Regions from separate parts of the Brevibacillus sp. HD3.3A genome, predicted to be linked through region 1. Evidence: predicted binding sites of a transcription regulator. Region 1 holds the regulator's gene; the other holds the start of a gene.
The links. The regulator LexA, encoded in region 1, represses DNA repair genes until DNA is damaged. The targets are predictions, from matches to a motif close to CGAACATATGTTCG.
Positions count from the first base shown of each region.

Region 2: a site for LexA is predicted at 1,510-1,523, ahead of HP435_RS08755 (YhjD family protein). Genes of this name have one in related genera too.

Region 1 is NZ_CP085874.1:3,535,012-3,542,541, forward strand. Features, by position in the region: gene HP435_RS16125 (peptide ABC transporter substrate-binding protein) at 1-759, opposite strand, end outside; gene ltaE (low-specificity L-threonine aldolase) at 1,009-2,046, opposite strand; gene HP435_RS16135 (HesB/IscA family protein) at 2,178-2,480, shown strand; gene HP435_RS16140 (HelD family protein) at 2,540-4,780, opposite strand; gene crcB (fluoride efflux transporter CrcB) at 4,818-5,183, opposite strand; gene HP435_RS16150 (DUF896 domain-containing protein) at 5,280-5,477, opposite strand; gene HP435_RS16155 (cell division suppressor protein YneA) at 5,570-5,905, opposite strand; gene lexA (transcriptional repressor LexA) at 6,218-6,841, shown strand; gene HP435_RS16165 (DUF456 domain-containing protein) at 6,888-7,373, opposite strand; gene HP435_RS16170 (DUF4269 domain-containing protein) at 7,500-7,530, shown strand, end outside.
Region 2 is NZ_CP085874.1:1,789,417-1,796,946, forward strand. Features, by position in the region: gene HP435_RS08750 (DUF6414 family protein) at 324-1,295, opposite strand; gene HP435_RS08755 (YhjD family protein) at 1,549-1,923, shown strand; gene HP435_RS08760 (hypothetical protein) at 1,937-2,233, opposite strand; gene HP435_RS08765 (hypothetical protein) at 2,238-2,564, opposite strand; gene HP435_RS08770 (hypothetical protein) at 2,830-3,384, opposite strand; gene HP435_RS08775 (YolD-like family protein) at 3,490-3,639, shown strand; gene HP435_RS08780 (ParB N-terminal domain-containing protein) at 3,729-4,121, shown strand; gene HP435_RS08785 (hypothetical protein) at 5,022-5,450, opposite strand; gene HP435_RS08790 (replication-relaxation family protein) at 5,463-6,068, opposite strand; gene HP435_RS08795 (FtsK/SpoIIIE domain-containing protein) at 5,992-7,326, opposite strand.

The DNA of each region.
Region 1 (7,530 bases):
GTCCAGCTTCACTGCACCTTTGTCGTGATAGTTGTCGTTTTTGACCAAAACCAGCTTGTTTTTGTGTTCCCACGTTTCCATTTTAAACGGCCCGTTTCCGATGTAATTTTCCGGAGATGCCGCCCAGGCCGGGTTAGTTTCCACTGTTTTTTTGTGCAGCGGGAACAGCGTCGGGAAAGCTGTCAGCTCGTAAAAGAACGGCGCTGGCGAGTTCAGCTTGACTTCCAGGGTATGATCGTCCATCGCTTTCACCCCGACATCATCCTTGCTGCCTTTGCCTGTATTAAATTCTTCCGCTCCTTTGATGAAATAAAGCATGTAGGCGTATTCCGATCCTGTTTGCGGGTCGAGATTGCGTTTCCAGGCAAACTCAAAATCGTGTGCCGTTACCGGATCTCCATTCGACCAAAGCGCGTCTTTTTTCAGTTGGAACGTATACGTCAGCATATCTGGCGAAACCGAATACGTTTCAGCCATCGCGCCCGCAATTTTCCCGTCCGTCCCATAACGTGTCAGACCCTCGAAACAGGCCGTAATGACGTCAAAAGAAGTTCCATCTGAAGCAAGTCCCGGGTCGGCCGTAGGCGGTTCTCCCCCATCTGCGTTCCAGTTCAGGACCATTTCTTTCGCTTTGGCTGTGTCTGTTTTGGGTGCTTCGGTTCCCTTGTTGTCTGTAGCTGTTGGCTGCGCTGTGCTACATCCAGTTACTAATTGAAAAATCAGAAAACTAGCCAAAAGTGCGCCCATTCGCTTTTTCAAATCTGGCATCCCCCTCGTCTGTATCGAGTTCGCGATGATGACTGAAAGATAGGCTCCAACTCATCATTATGCTATCGCATTACAGTGAGAAAGGAACTGGACGACTTGGTTAAAAATATTCTCTTTATTCCGAAAAATTTTGTACAATTTGTCGAAAGTCGGCCGCAAGTGAACGGTGCAATCAGAAAAAGCCAACCCGCTCCCCGATTCAAGCAGACTGGCTTTGCCTATGCTTGGTGCCCGCAACAATTATCCCGAAACCTTCGCCGTGCCAATGAGCTCTTCCACGATTTCCAGCACCCTGTTTACTTGCTGCTCATCAATGTGGCGATGAGTGGTAAAGCGGATCACGTATTCATCGAAGTCGACTGCCAGGACTCCTTTGTCTGCAAGACGCTGCAAAAAGGCAACTGCCGTCTCCCGGATCGAATCCGTCTTCACCAGCACGATGTTCGTCTCGACAGGCTCGACTTCGAGCGACAGCTTGCGGAACCCTTCAGCCAGTTGCTGCGCACGCGCGTGGTCTTCCGTCAACCGCTCCGTCATCTGTGTCAAAGCCACGATTCCCGGCGCTGCCAAATATCCAGCCTGACGCAAGCCTCCGCCGAGTTTTTTTCTCCACCATCTCGCTTCTTCGATAAAGGCCCGATCCCCCGCCAAAAGAGAGCCTACAGGCGCGCTCAAGCCTTTGGACAGACAGACTTGGACGGTATCGGTATGCTGGCTAAGCGCAGACACAGGCACGCCCAGAGATGCCGCCGCATTGAACAGTCGTGCGCCATCCAAGTGAACGGGGATGTTGTGCTGTTGCGCTACCTCATGCACGCGCTTCATTTGCTCGATCGTAACGACCGCGCCGCCCGCCCGGTTATGTGTATTTTCGATACAAATCAGCTTCGTGCGCGGAAAATGAATGTTGTTGCCGCGAATCGCCTTTTCCACATCTTCTGGACGCAGGGCGCCCCGTTCTCCCGCCAGCGTCCGTGTCTGCACACCAGCCAAAGCCGACATCGCGCCGCCTTCGTAATAAAAAATATGAGAATCCGCTTCCGCAATGACCTCATCGCCGTTCACACAGTGCGTCAACACGGCAATCTGATTGCCTTGCGTGCCGCTTGTGACAAACAAAGCCGCTTCTTTCCCCAGCAGCTCGGCTGCAATCTGTTCGAGTCGGTTAACGGTCGGGTCTTCCCGGTAAACGTCATCGCCCACCTCGGCATCTGCCATGGCCCGAAGCATCGCCTCAGTCGGTTTTGTGACGGTATCGCTGCGCAAATCAATCTTCATGAAAGCGTCCCCTTTTCGCAAGTTTGTCTAGCAACTCTATCACCCAGAACACTTTCCACATTGCATCTGCATTTCCCTCTTTGCTAAGATGGAGAAGAAACTCACATACATACAGTTAGGAGACTTGACCTATGAAGGTAAAGATTACCAAAAATGCAGCGAAGCAGCTCGGCACAATCATGGAACAAGAAGCAGACAAAGACCTGAAGCTGCGTGCCTATATCACTCACGCGCACGGTGACCATGCGCACTACGGTCTTGCTCTGGACAAGCCAACCGAAGAAGATGTAGTTGTCTCCACCGACAAGGAAATTGACGTCATCGTGAAAAAAGACGAGCCATTGCTCGATGGCATCATCATCGACTACTTGTTCCTGCCACAGGAAGGCTTCGTCATCACCAATCCGTCCAAAGGAAATACAGGCGACCATTAATCGGTTCAGCCAGCAAAAATCCCCTCTGCTGTTATTCAGTCAGAGGGGATTTTTCCTGTTCACGCCTGCGTATACAGTTCTTGTGCGAGGTTAGCTAAAAGCGGCGCTTCTTCGCCTGCCATCTGCGTCATCACCAGCCGGTGGACAGGTCTTGTCATCGCCACGTACAACAGCTTCGCGTCCCACTCGTTGTTTTGATAAGATGCAACATCGAGCAAAATCACGGCGTCAAACTGCAAGCCTTTCGTCAAATAAGCTGGCATTACCGTTACGCCGCCCGGAAACTGGTTGTCCTTGCTGCCGAGAAGCGTCAGATCGGCGATACTTTCGGCAAGAGCCTTGTGCGCCTTTTTGCTCGCCAAAATCGTTTTGGTGACAATCGCAATCGTTTGAAAGCCTTCCTGTTGCAAGGCGGCGACTCGCGAACGAATATCGTCCCACAGCTCGGTTCTTGAATGAGCATGAACCATCACCGGCTTTTCCCCATGACGCAAAACCGGCTTGGCGAGAACCGTCTCCGGCAGATCAATCTGTCGCAGCACCTCATTGGCGCATTGCATGATTTCGATCGTCGAACGATAGCTTTGTGCCAGCGTATAGTAGGCGGGACGAAGCTGCTCAAAAATGCCTTGCGTCAGCTCTTCCCACGCGTGAATGCCGCGATAGCTGTGGATGCCTTGGGCAATGTCGCCAACGATGGTCATGGAATTTCGCTTCGTCGCAAGCCCGATGACCGCAACCTCCAATGCGCTCAAATCTTGCGCTTCATCGACAACCGTATGATCAAAATGCTCCGCTTTGTTCATGCCCTCGATAATATGCTGCAAGTACAGTAGCGGCGCGATGTCTTCCGGCTCCAGGCGCTCCTGTTCCAGCAGTGCGGCAGAAGAGGTGCTGACATCACGGATCACCTCGTCCGGGATCGCAGCCGGAGCAAGCTTGCGCAGCAATTCCTCCTCTGCAATCAACTCCCGATACGCCGCAAAAATATCCAGACGTGGAAAGCTGACCAGGTATGTATCCAAAATCTGTTCCAGCATTTTTTCAAATTTGGCCAGCCCTTGCTTGTCGAGATCGACTTTTCGTTCACGCAAATGCGAAAACAGCTGCTTGTTCATTTCCTGCTTCAAATGTTTGCGCAGCGCGTCTACCCTGCGCTGGTACGGCAACGCCCCGAACTGCTCCAGGAAAAATTGCCGGATCGTCTCTCCCGGAATGGAGAAGACTTGCTTTGTTTTGTTGTAAAGAAAACTCAGTTTCTTGAAAGGGATTCTCGTCTCAATCACGTAGCGAATGTATTGCTCCATCGCTTCCTTGCACGCCAGTGAGCCTTTGAAGCGCAGCCTGTTGCGAGTAATCTCCTGTTCACGCTGATCCTGACCTTCCTCAAAAAACAGCTGCAACGGCTTGTCGGGACTGACGATCCGCCAGCCTTTTGGCATGAGCGGTTTGACGAGCCGCGCCGCCCAATCCACAAATGTCGACTGCTGGACATCATCGACGCCGAGTTCAGGCAGCACTTCTGATATGTACGTAAGAAACATCCGGTTTGGCGCGAACACCATGAATTTTTTCGACATCATCGTATCCTGATAGTTGTAGATCAAGTACGACAGCCGATGCAGGGCGATGGTCGTCTTTCCGCTACCTGCCACCCCTTGCACGACGATCGGCCGATCTTTTTCCGCACGGATGATCTCATTTTGCTCTGACTGGATCGTCGCCACGATATCTTTCAAGCGACTGTCATTGGCCATATTCAAATTCGCGTTCAAAAACTCGTCGATGAAACCTTCCTGCAAAAACTCGTCCGGATGCCCCATTTCCCGATTGATCGTCTCTTTCACCGCTCCATCGTAAATCCCGACAATCTCTCCGTCCTCAATCGCAAAGTTGCGCTTCAACCGCACCTCTCCGCGAACAATCTCGCGCCCCATCCGGTAAAACGCATCCTTGCTCTCTCCGGAGTAATAGAGACTGGCAATGGGCGCTCGCCAATCCACGACAATCGAATCGAACGTATCGCTGCGGACAATTCCGCGTTTTCCGATATACACCTGATCCAGCTCGTAAATCTCGTCTTTGAGAAAATCCACACGTCCGAAATACGGTTTGTCTCGCCCGTGATCTTCCAGATACCGCAAATCTTTGGCCTTGTTGTAGTTCACGACCTGTTTCACATAGTCATCGGTTGCTTCGTTAATTTCCTCACGCAGTTGAACAATCTCGTCGTCAATGAGCGCAATCGTCTCTTTCAGCTTGTTTTGTTCTGCTTCGTAATCGCGGTGCTGGGTACTCACACCCATCCCCCCTCTCAGCTTTATCCATTATTTTTTATTATTGCATTTGCCGGGCAAGCCAAATCCCTACGGCGCATGAGGACAGCCCGACCACGATACTCGCGAGTGCATACAGCGTCCCGCGCAGCCATTGCCCGTCGCCCCAAAAAGAAACAACCTCCAGAGAAAAGGTGGAAAACGTCGTGAAGCCACCCATAACCCCTGTGGTAAACAAAATATACACTTCGGGAGAAATGCCTCCCCGCTCTTTGCCGATCACAAACAACACGCCGATCAAAAATGAGCCGATGATGTTGGCTAACCAGGTGCCGATTGGCCACCCCGGCTGATTCGCCGCCAAAGACAACCAATAGCGAAACAATGAACCGACAGCACCGCCTACCGCTACAGCCACCCACGCCATCTGTTTTCCTCCTCTGTCGAATACCTGATAGTCATAAGGAACAAAAAGACACCCGAGCGTCAAGCAAGGATGTCTGCCTTATCAATACAAGTGAGCTTAATGTTTGGGACGATTCTCTTCAAGATCTTCCACATAACGGATGGAATCGAGATTCGCTTTCAGCGATGCCTTGACCGCATCAATGTACTTTTGTCGCAGAGCTTGCTGCTCTTGCTTTTCCTCATCGGTCAAACCAACCTCGCGCGATTTTTTGACCAGTTCGTTGATTCGTTTGATTTCCGCGTCAGATACCACGTACGGTTCCTCCCACCCAGTAGTAATGCCGTTTAATTATATCACATCAGGGCGAACTCGCAAGATGGAGACGAACCGGCAAGTGCTTTCTATCATTTCGGATCGGGAATGAGCAAGGTCTGTCCCGGATAAATCAGATTGCTCTGCAGATCGTTCGCCTCTTTAATATCCTGGATCAGATCGCGTACATCGACCGTCTCCGTTTGATGGCGGACTGCAATGGTCCACAAGCTGTCACCGTCGCGAACCGTCACTTCTGTTCCTTTTAGCGGCTCAGCGTGCGAAGAAGCAAACACCAGTTCGGTCAACAAGTAAAAAAAGAGAGAAAACGTAATCAGGAACAACAGGGCTTGGCCTCTGGTAATACCAAAACGGACGCGACGGGACGATTCTTTTTCAAAACGGTTAGGAATAGACATGACATTCATGGGATAACCTCCTACAAACATACGTTCTATAAGTTCGTACCCCAATCATAAATGAGAACATATGTTCATGTCAATACGAAAACCTGCCCCTTTGCAAAATTCACGCAGGTGACGGCAAGATGGCCAATTCCCCTTTTGGTATGGGACAATCCGCGAACAGCCATGCTTCTGGCTCGCACCAACCATTCGACAAGAAACGTTCTTTCGGGCAAAAATTCCTGTTCGCCTTTTTATCGAACTTATGTTTGTCGAACGCAAGCTCCCATGGTATAATATAGGAAAATATGTTCGAGAAATCAGGGGTGTCTTTTTATGTCAAAATTATCTAGCAGACAACAAGCCATCATCGAATTCATTCGGAAGGAAGTTCGCGACAAAGGTTATCCTCCATCTGTGCGCGAAATCGGCGAAGCTGTCGGACTGGCTTCCAGCTCTACCGTACACGGCCACTTGGCCCGCCTGGAAAAGAAAGGCCTGATTCGCCGCGACCCGACCAAACCGCGCGCGATCGAGCTGTTGTCTGAAGAAGATCGCTTCCAGGACAACTTCGAAGACTCCGTTGTCCGCGTTCCTGTCATTGGGAAAGTAACCGCCGGACAACCGATCACGGCGATTGAGGACGTAGAGGAATACTTCCCGCTTCCAGAAAATATCGTGACTTCAGACAAGGTGTACATGCTGCGCGTGTCCGGAAACAGTATGATCGACGCCGGAATCCTCGACGGAGACTACGTCATCGTGCGCCAGCAGCATGTAGCAAACAACGGAGATATCGTTGTCGCCATGACCGAAGAAGACGAAGCAACCGTCAAGCGCTTTTTCAAAGAAAAAAACCACTTCCGTCTCCAGCCTGAGAACGCCACGATGGAACCGATCATTTTGGACGCCGTTTCCATTCTCGGCAAAGTCATCGGCGTCTACCGCCTCATTCACTAATTTCGCGACATACAAAAAGGACAGCCATCGCTGTCCTTTTTTCTCTCTATCTGGCGAGGAAAAACCAGATAATCATGGTCACCTGCAACACTACTTTGACTACTGCGCTTCCCAAAAAGCCGATCAGGGAGCCAAAGCCCGCTTTGACCGCCCGCTCGAAAGGCTGGTTCTGCACCAACAGCTCTACCAGCACGACGAAGACAAACGGCAAAACGATCATCCCGAATGGCGGAAACACGAAAATCCCGAGAAAAATCCCTGCGGCCGCCGCCACCGATGACCATTTGGAGCCGCCGTATTTTTTCACGAAATACATGTTGGTCAACAAGTCAGCGCCGTACAGCAATATACTGAATACCACCATTCCCCACCAGAAGGACGCTGGCAACCCCGCTCCCGGATCTGCTATGAAAAAGTGGTAGAGCAAAAAGCCTGCCCACAGCAAAATCGTATCGGGTAACACAGGCAAAAATATACCTGCAATACTGAGCGCGAATAGCACCAAAACAACGATCCAGAGTAAAATATCCATCTGCATGCACTCCCCTCACATAGGTAATACGAGCAAAAGCGATTTTTGTTGCACACTTGTTTTCGCGAATCTATCATACTTGTTGCGACAAACATCTGCAAATACCGAAGGAAACAGGAGTTTTCTATGACGAGAAACTGGCGTGATCTCACCTATT
Region 2 (7,530 bases), 1.7 Mb from region 1:
GTTATAACCTCTGGCTTTAGTAATAGCATATAAAATGCGCAACGGTACTGAAGCGTGGCAAGATATAGAAAAAATATTAAAATTGATCTTTTAAAAAACACGTTGAAGTGAGCACTCTTTCTTGTGAAAGAACCAAATTCGTGCATATAATAAGCCAAGAGGTGGTGAAAAAATGTTCTCGAAAAAAATTCGGGAATTCATTTCGAAGGGAATTGATCATGCATCTCGTGAATCTAAAGAGTTTGAGCAGCAACACAAGAAAATGCAAGCGGAAATCGAATCCTTTAATCGAGATATGAAAAAGTGGTCGGAATCAACTAGACTTATTCGAAAAAAATAGCAATAGGAGAAACAATATAGTCTCCTTCATTTAACAAATCCATAGAAGACAACATAGTTTCGACACTTGAAGACAACCCTTGCAAAGCGGAAATTAGTGACGAATCATTGCTAGGTGAATTTTGAGCTAACAGACTATCATATTCTCTTGTTATTTTCCCGATCAATGTAACTTGTAGGTGACTGTTGACCCCATATTTAAAACTCATTTCTTTGGCAGACTCTCGCAAAAATTCGGACTTGAGAGGTGCAACGTACTTCCCTATCTTAATATAAGAATTAGTGGGGAGAACCGATTCCATAAACTCAAAGAGTGTCTCAAAAAGCTCATGGAAATGACTGCTGGCCTTTTTTTGACTTTCATAAAGATCCTTTATTTGCTTCCTTTTCGAATTTTTTTGTGCATTATTCAAGTTTTCTCTTTCAAGCTCATGAAGGGCTGCAGCCATCTCTTGTTCCACAGTGTTCCGCATAAACTTTTCAAAGGTGCTTTTATTTAGTACGCTTTTAAAATAGCCTAAATCAACAACGCTAAATGATCCAGTTAGTTTTATGTATTCGCCAATTTCGGCATTGTTGTCAATGGTTATTTGAACTAGGGCTTCTTTTTCAAGAAGATATTTTTCGAATTCCGTTAAAGCATTATCATGCAACTGCTTAGAAATTATTTCTTTCCCTGCTTCCAGCTGAGCAAGAGAAATACTAGAAGAGTTCCCTTTTTTATTTATGTACTTGTATTGTCCTTTTGCTGAAGGACTTTTAAATACTACAATGTCGATTTCACCAAGTGACACTTCTCCTAACATCTCATTTGTTGAATCAGCGGTAACGGTTTGAGCTGAAGTACTGGTTTGAGATTCTTGAAATTCGGTGTTGGTAAGTGCTGGCAATCCACTGTTTATTTGTGCCATAAAGGAATGGAGAAACGAAGTATCCAAATATATTACATCTTTCATCGATTTCACTCCTAATCGCGTTTATTTAGGACCCCTTAAATCATTCGCTATTAATTCCCTCTTTTTCCTCCTCTTCACCAATTTATATTACACGATTTCGCTATAAAGAAAATATGAGATTGTTTCCCTGGTGGATACCTAAAATAGGCAAGGTATTGCTCCGCTAAAAGTGGAGCTTATTATTTGCATGTTCGCTAGTTGTTCGCATATAATACAAACAAACGTTTGTTTGTATTATGGTGGTGTGTTAGAAATGATGAACCATTCTGGCGATTGGCGGAACGCGCTGCATGAAATGATTTTGTATGGCATGTTGTTCAAGGCGGTAGCCCGGGATGCAGACAGTCTTGATCTGATCGAACTCAAGTTATCATACCGTCCAATTCTTGATGCTGTGTCACAATGGGCAGAGCGGAAACACCACGAATACCGCCGACAGTTCACCAGATCGGGAGGAAAGCTTCACTCGCAAAAATTAGTCGACGGATTTAGATACGATGTTCTAGTGACTCATCGCGGCTATCAATACAAAGACTATTACAACATTGAAATTTTGAAAGCAGAGTGCCAAGTTCGTCTGGAAAGATTTCTACAGTCAATTACAACAAAGAACCCGCCAAGTGGTTAGCGGGTTTCTCGTTTTAATCCGGAAGTTCAACGGTGGTTTCATCAAGAACTTTCTCTAAACGAGCTTTCAGTTGTAAACGTTCTTCCAGTGAGTTTTGTAACATATCAGCAATTGAGCTTGGTATATCCCTATCTGACTCTATGACTTTCTGGAGCCAAGAGATTTCTTTTTCAAGGTTTACAAGCCTCGCAAACACACTCCTGACAGTTACTTTTCCACCGCTTACCTGCATGGCCTTTTCATTTTCCCAGGACACCAGTTTGGCTGTTTTTTTGTACTCCTCCCAAAACGGGCTTGTTTCTTGTTTCATACTTTTACTCCATGTCTTCCTGATCACGAAGACTTATATATGAGTCCAAAAGCCGCATCACTTCTAAAATCGGCGCCTTAACAAAAAGAGAACGTGGACTATCAGAAGGACATAAGCTTTTTAAGTCTTCCTTATGTGTTTCAGTAAAAGTTAGTGACGCCACACTAGGTTTATACAACATACGCAGCCTTTCGTAATCATCTATGATCTCCAGCAGCTGATAGGCCGCAAAATCAACAATCTCACATCCACTTTCATACCGTTCATAAGTATAAACGGCCATTGTCTCCAACATTTCCCTCTCTAGCATGATTGATGATCTTTTCGACATCGTTACCACCCTACCATTTCACTCTTATAGTGCCTACACAATACACAATCAGTTTTCTTTTCTTCGCCTACCTCTTGGACGTCGTGGTGTATCCATCCACGCTTGTATCTGGCCTCGGAGCCAAATCGAACCACAAGCAAGCACTTTTACTGGCTCCGGGAACTGTCCCCGATCAATGTAAGTCTTCACATATTGCTTAGACTTACCAATCATATCACTGACTTCTGAAAGACCCATGATGTCGTCCAAATCAATTTTCATCTCATCAACCCTTAATAACTGCGTTATATTTTCCTTGTAGGTAAGCTTTGAACTTATCTCTTGAAACGGACATGCGAACTTCTTGCTCATCCTTGTCAAGTTCGATATATCCGTGAAACTTGAGTTCCGCAGAATATGGGATCTCCTGCTGATGTTCTGCGTCAAGGAGGTCACGAATCTCAGAGAACGCTTCACCTGGTACAACGTTCAGTTCATCTCGCAGGCGTCTCCAATCGATGAATGCTGCAACCGGTATCCTTTTTATCACAGTGGTTGGCTTTACGATTGGGCGTCTATCCATGCATCGGTTTCCAGTATCTTCTGCTTCCATCAAAACGATTTCGCCAAGGCTCTTTTTTGTTCGGAAGCAACTGCATAACTTTCCGTTATCGTTAAAGATTGTCCGGGCAATCAGATAGATCAGATAAGTAGCACAGTCTGATGCACATACACCATCAAATATGCGGAAAACCATTCCAGACTGACGATCTGAAGAGTTGAAGTTTTGCATTTCTTCCAACGTGATATCTTTTTGGATATTCCATCGTGCTACCAGCATTTTGCTTTCCCCTTTCCTTGGTTTCTTTATATATTATACCATATAGTATTACAAAGTAAAACAATTATTTTTACTTTTCCTGACTTTCTTTGATGAAAAAATGTGATGTCTTTTCAGACACTGGCTGGCACAATGCGTAACATGTGGGGTGTGGTCAAATTCATCGATCAGAACGCGCGCCTGATCAAGCTGGCAAACGAGGAGGACTGGCAGTGGATACCGATGGACAGCATTACGGCTGTACGATCCTGTTAAAAAGAAATAATTCACAGTGCGTTCTTATTTGTTCCCATTAACAAAATGTTAATGTTCTAGTATTATTAAGTCATAACAAGAGGGGAGCGATGACGATGACAACATATTTCGATATTAAAAACTATGCAGGGATTAACCCGGTTGAAGAAACGAAAGTGCAAGAACTTGTTGCTTCGATGCTCGAAAATGGTTGGCAAGGCGCACCGATCCTCTATGTTGAGGACACAGGGCTTGTAACCGGCAGCCATCGTTTGGAAGCCCTGAAACGTCTGGAAAAAATGTACGACAACGCGGATGAGGAAACTCAATCTCGCATCGATGAGATTCTCAGCGCACAGATCGCGTTGGACGTGACCGAAATCATTAACTCCTTTTGTGAAGAAAACGCATGCTCTTACGACGAAATTGACTTTTCTTCGCTCCGCTCGATCTTCGAAGGAACGGAGGTTGAACAGTATGCAGCAGAACTCGCAGAATGGTGATATCTGGATAGGAACAGGGATCTGGGCTGGATGGCGACTTACGACAGATCACGTTGGCAGCTCCTATGGTCAACCTGTGCTCATTGCACCAGACGGCAGAACGTTCGGTCCTGGTGATATATCTGGAAACTTCGCTTCAGCCGATCTTGCGCGTGCTCTGGGGGTCTCGCGCGCAGCTATAAAAGGTCGGATTGATCGCGGTACATTACCAGCTTATGACGGTCACGATGACAACGGGCGCGGCTACTGGCACTACGATACTATCCGCCACTTGCTTACAGTGAAGCCATGATCAGGCATTGCGTGATTTGTGATGCCGCATTTGTTGCATCTCCTAGCGACAAAAAGGTTACCTGCTCACCGCGATGCCGCAGCGAGAGAGCGCGGAGAGTTAACACCGGACGCGCACGAAGGTGGAGCGCCGAGAAAAAAGCCAAGCTTGCCTCTCGCGGCCAAAGCGCTAATCTGAAAAAAGGTACTGTTGCCGCAAAGATGAGTCCGCTTTCTGGTCCTTTTGAAACAAACCAAAATGCCTTGGTATGGGTGATCCGGTCGCCAGAAGGTGAAACATATACGTTCCGCAATCTTAACCTGTGGTTACGTGAACACTCTGAAATGTTACCTGGCACGGTCGAACAGGCACGGGCAGGTCTGATGCAGATAAAACGATCTCAACAAGGCAAAACAAAACGGTCAGTAAACAGTTGGAAAGGCTGGACGCTCGTAGGTTGGCACAGTCCGCAGGATTAGACTGAGACATACTGCATACTGGAAGTAACTGACCCGCCTCCGCAAAAGAGAGGCGGGCTGTTTAATGTGACACTTACCTGGCGCCTCTTCGTAGGCAATCAGAGCATATCTGCGGGCGTGACTGAGGTTTACCGCCCTTTACGCAGCTCGTCATATGCTCTTGCCAACTTGCTCCAGCACCTTGAGAAACAGAGGAGATAACTGGATGAGGATATACCCAAGCCCGGCGTTTTGCAAGGTGGTCCAAGCTCGTTCCGACTGACCAAACATGAAGAAGTAGCAACCACCGATCAGCACGATCGATGCAATCGGAAGTGATAGAGCTACGAATATCTGTGTTACTGGATCAAGAGCATGAGCGAGTAGTTGTAGTGTCGTTCCGGCGATAGCGGTGGATGCGACGGTTTTAATACTTTCCGCGGCGTGCGCCTGAGCCGCAGTGGAGAAGGCCAGTGGGATGAGTACGCCTGACTTTACAAGCGTGTCTCTTACCTTTTTGACGTCTGCCTGCTTGCTTTTCGGCTGTTTCCACGTCCCGTCCATGAAGTCTCGAAACTTTATCACTTCTGTCTTCGCCATGTTGATCACTCCTTACTTGATGTCTTGGATGCAGTAAATCCTCGCAGGCATTCCCGTGCACATCTCCTCGAAACGCCTTACTCGGCTTTTGCTGACTGTAACGACATGTAGAGTCGGAAAGTAACCAAACTCCCTTTGAAAAACCCCTCTATCGAACATTTCCCGATATCGCTTGATTTTTGCGCAGTTCTCAGCCATGGATTGCGTGTTATCCACCTCAAGGAACTGATGGGCTCTGTTTTTGATAAAGTGGACGTCTGTGACGAGAGTAGTCATACCATCTGTCACTTTGACCTCGTGCTTCCAGTTGATGGGGCAACGCATGTAAAAGAAGAAATCGTTTCTCATAAGCGCGTGCCTGACCTGCAACGTTCGCTTGACGACTTTCTGCGAGCCGATCATCTGCCGACCGACCTTGCTGAGGTAGTAAACGGCCCCGTAGCCTTCTTCACGAAAGCTGCACAGGTACTCTTCCATCTGTTTGAGAACCTTCTGCGCGTTACGATCCCCACCCAGGCGGTGGAGCCGTTGAATATGGACCCTACTCAAAAAACCGAATCTGTCCAGACTCTGGAGGATTTGCTCCTGTCGTTCCACTCTGCTGATTGTTGCCTGCATCGTTCTGCTCCTTTCTCGGTTTGATAACGATGTGCGGCTGCACGACATGTCGGATGGTCTGCGTGTCAATCAACGGTGTCTGCACGATCTGCCGTTTGTCGGCCGTCTGGTATATGGCGCGACCGCGTATCTCCGGCAGCGTTTCAGCTCCAGTTTCATCGAGCACGACTCTGGAAGCGGTGGCCGTCTGCACCCGAAAGCACAGCTTGGCGTCGCTGTTTTGTTTACACTGACGCGGAATGACGTCACCCGTCGGGTACTGTGTGGCGAGTATCTGTCGGTAACCAAGCCCGGCACCAAGCCGCGCAATCTGGCTCATATAGGTTTGGCAGCGTTCTTTAAGCTGGCGTTCTTCCTTCGTTACTGCCTCGTCTGGGTTCAGCTCTCCGACCTCGTCAACAATAACAAAGTGCCGGATCGGGTCTTTTGCCTCCTGGACGTTCTTGACTCCGCGCTGTTTAAAAGCCTGCTGCTTTGCCCGCATTTCCTCGACAACATTCAGTAGCGCCTCCTCTGCCTCTTCCGGTTCCTCTGCATAGTGGGCGACCTGTTTAATATGCCGATAGCCCGCAAACTCCACGCCGCCTTTCAGATCGATCAGGGTAAAGCGCACGTGTTCCGGCTGCTGTGACAAAAGAGTGGCAATCAGCATGTTGAGGTAATTCGACTTGCCGTACCGGGTAGCGCCGCCGACAACCATATGCGGTATCTGTTCAAAGTCGTGCTGGATGATGGCATTCCCTTCTCTGATCTGGCCGACCGGGACGCTCCATCCATCAGAAAGAGGAGTAGCTTCATAGCTGACCAGAGTAGGCATCGGAGTGTTGTAGACCTTTAATTTGAGCAGGCCGTCAAAGGACATCTCGACCTCTTTCTTTGCAGCTTTTTTCTTCGTGAGCAAATCTTTGATCTGTGGAAAAAGGGGCTGCATGCGATTCAACGTCTTTAGGTCGGCGAGCGATATCTGCAGCGTTGTACTGCGGTTGTTCAAGCCGTCTTGAATGTGAGGCAGCTTCGCGTGGTAGTCCTCAAAGCTCCGGCCAAGCGGTATGCGATAGCGGTACTCGGTACCCCAGCCATGGTTCACTTTTTTCACGAGCTGCGCAGTGTAGGTTTTGTCTTTATCGCGAACGTTCAGGCCAGTCAGCGAAAAAATCTTGTTCAGCTTCTCGCTGTCATTTGTCGCACCAGACTTTTGTAGATGAGCATACAACGCCACTCCGCCAAATACTGCCGACGAAAGTATTTCCAGCAGCACATCACACCACCTCACTGTTGTTTCTGCAAGAAACAGTTGCAGTAAAAACGAACCATAAAATGAGCGGCTGAGCCTTGGTGCGTAAGAGGTTTTTCGTTCGCTTTGTTGTTCGTTGGCTACGCCAGGGATGCGAAAGAGGTAGCGAACTAGGTTGCGAACTCTTTTGATGTTACTATGTGATGCGCTACCAGTTGTCCAATATTC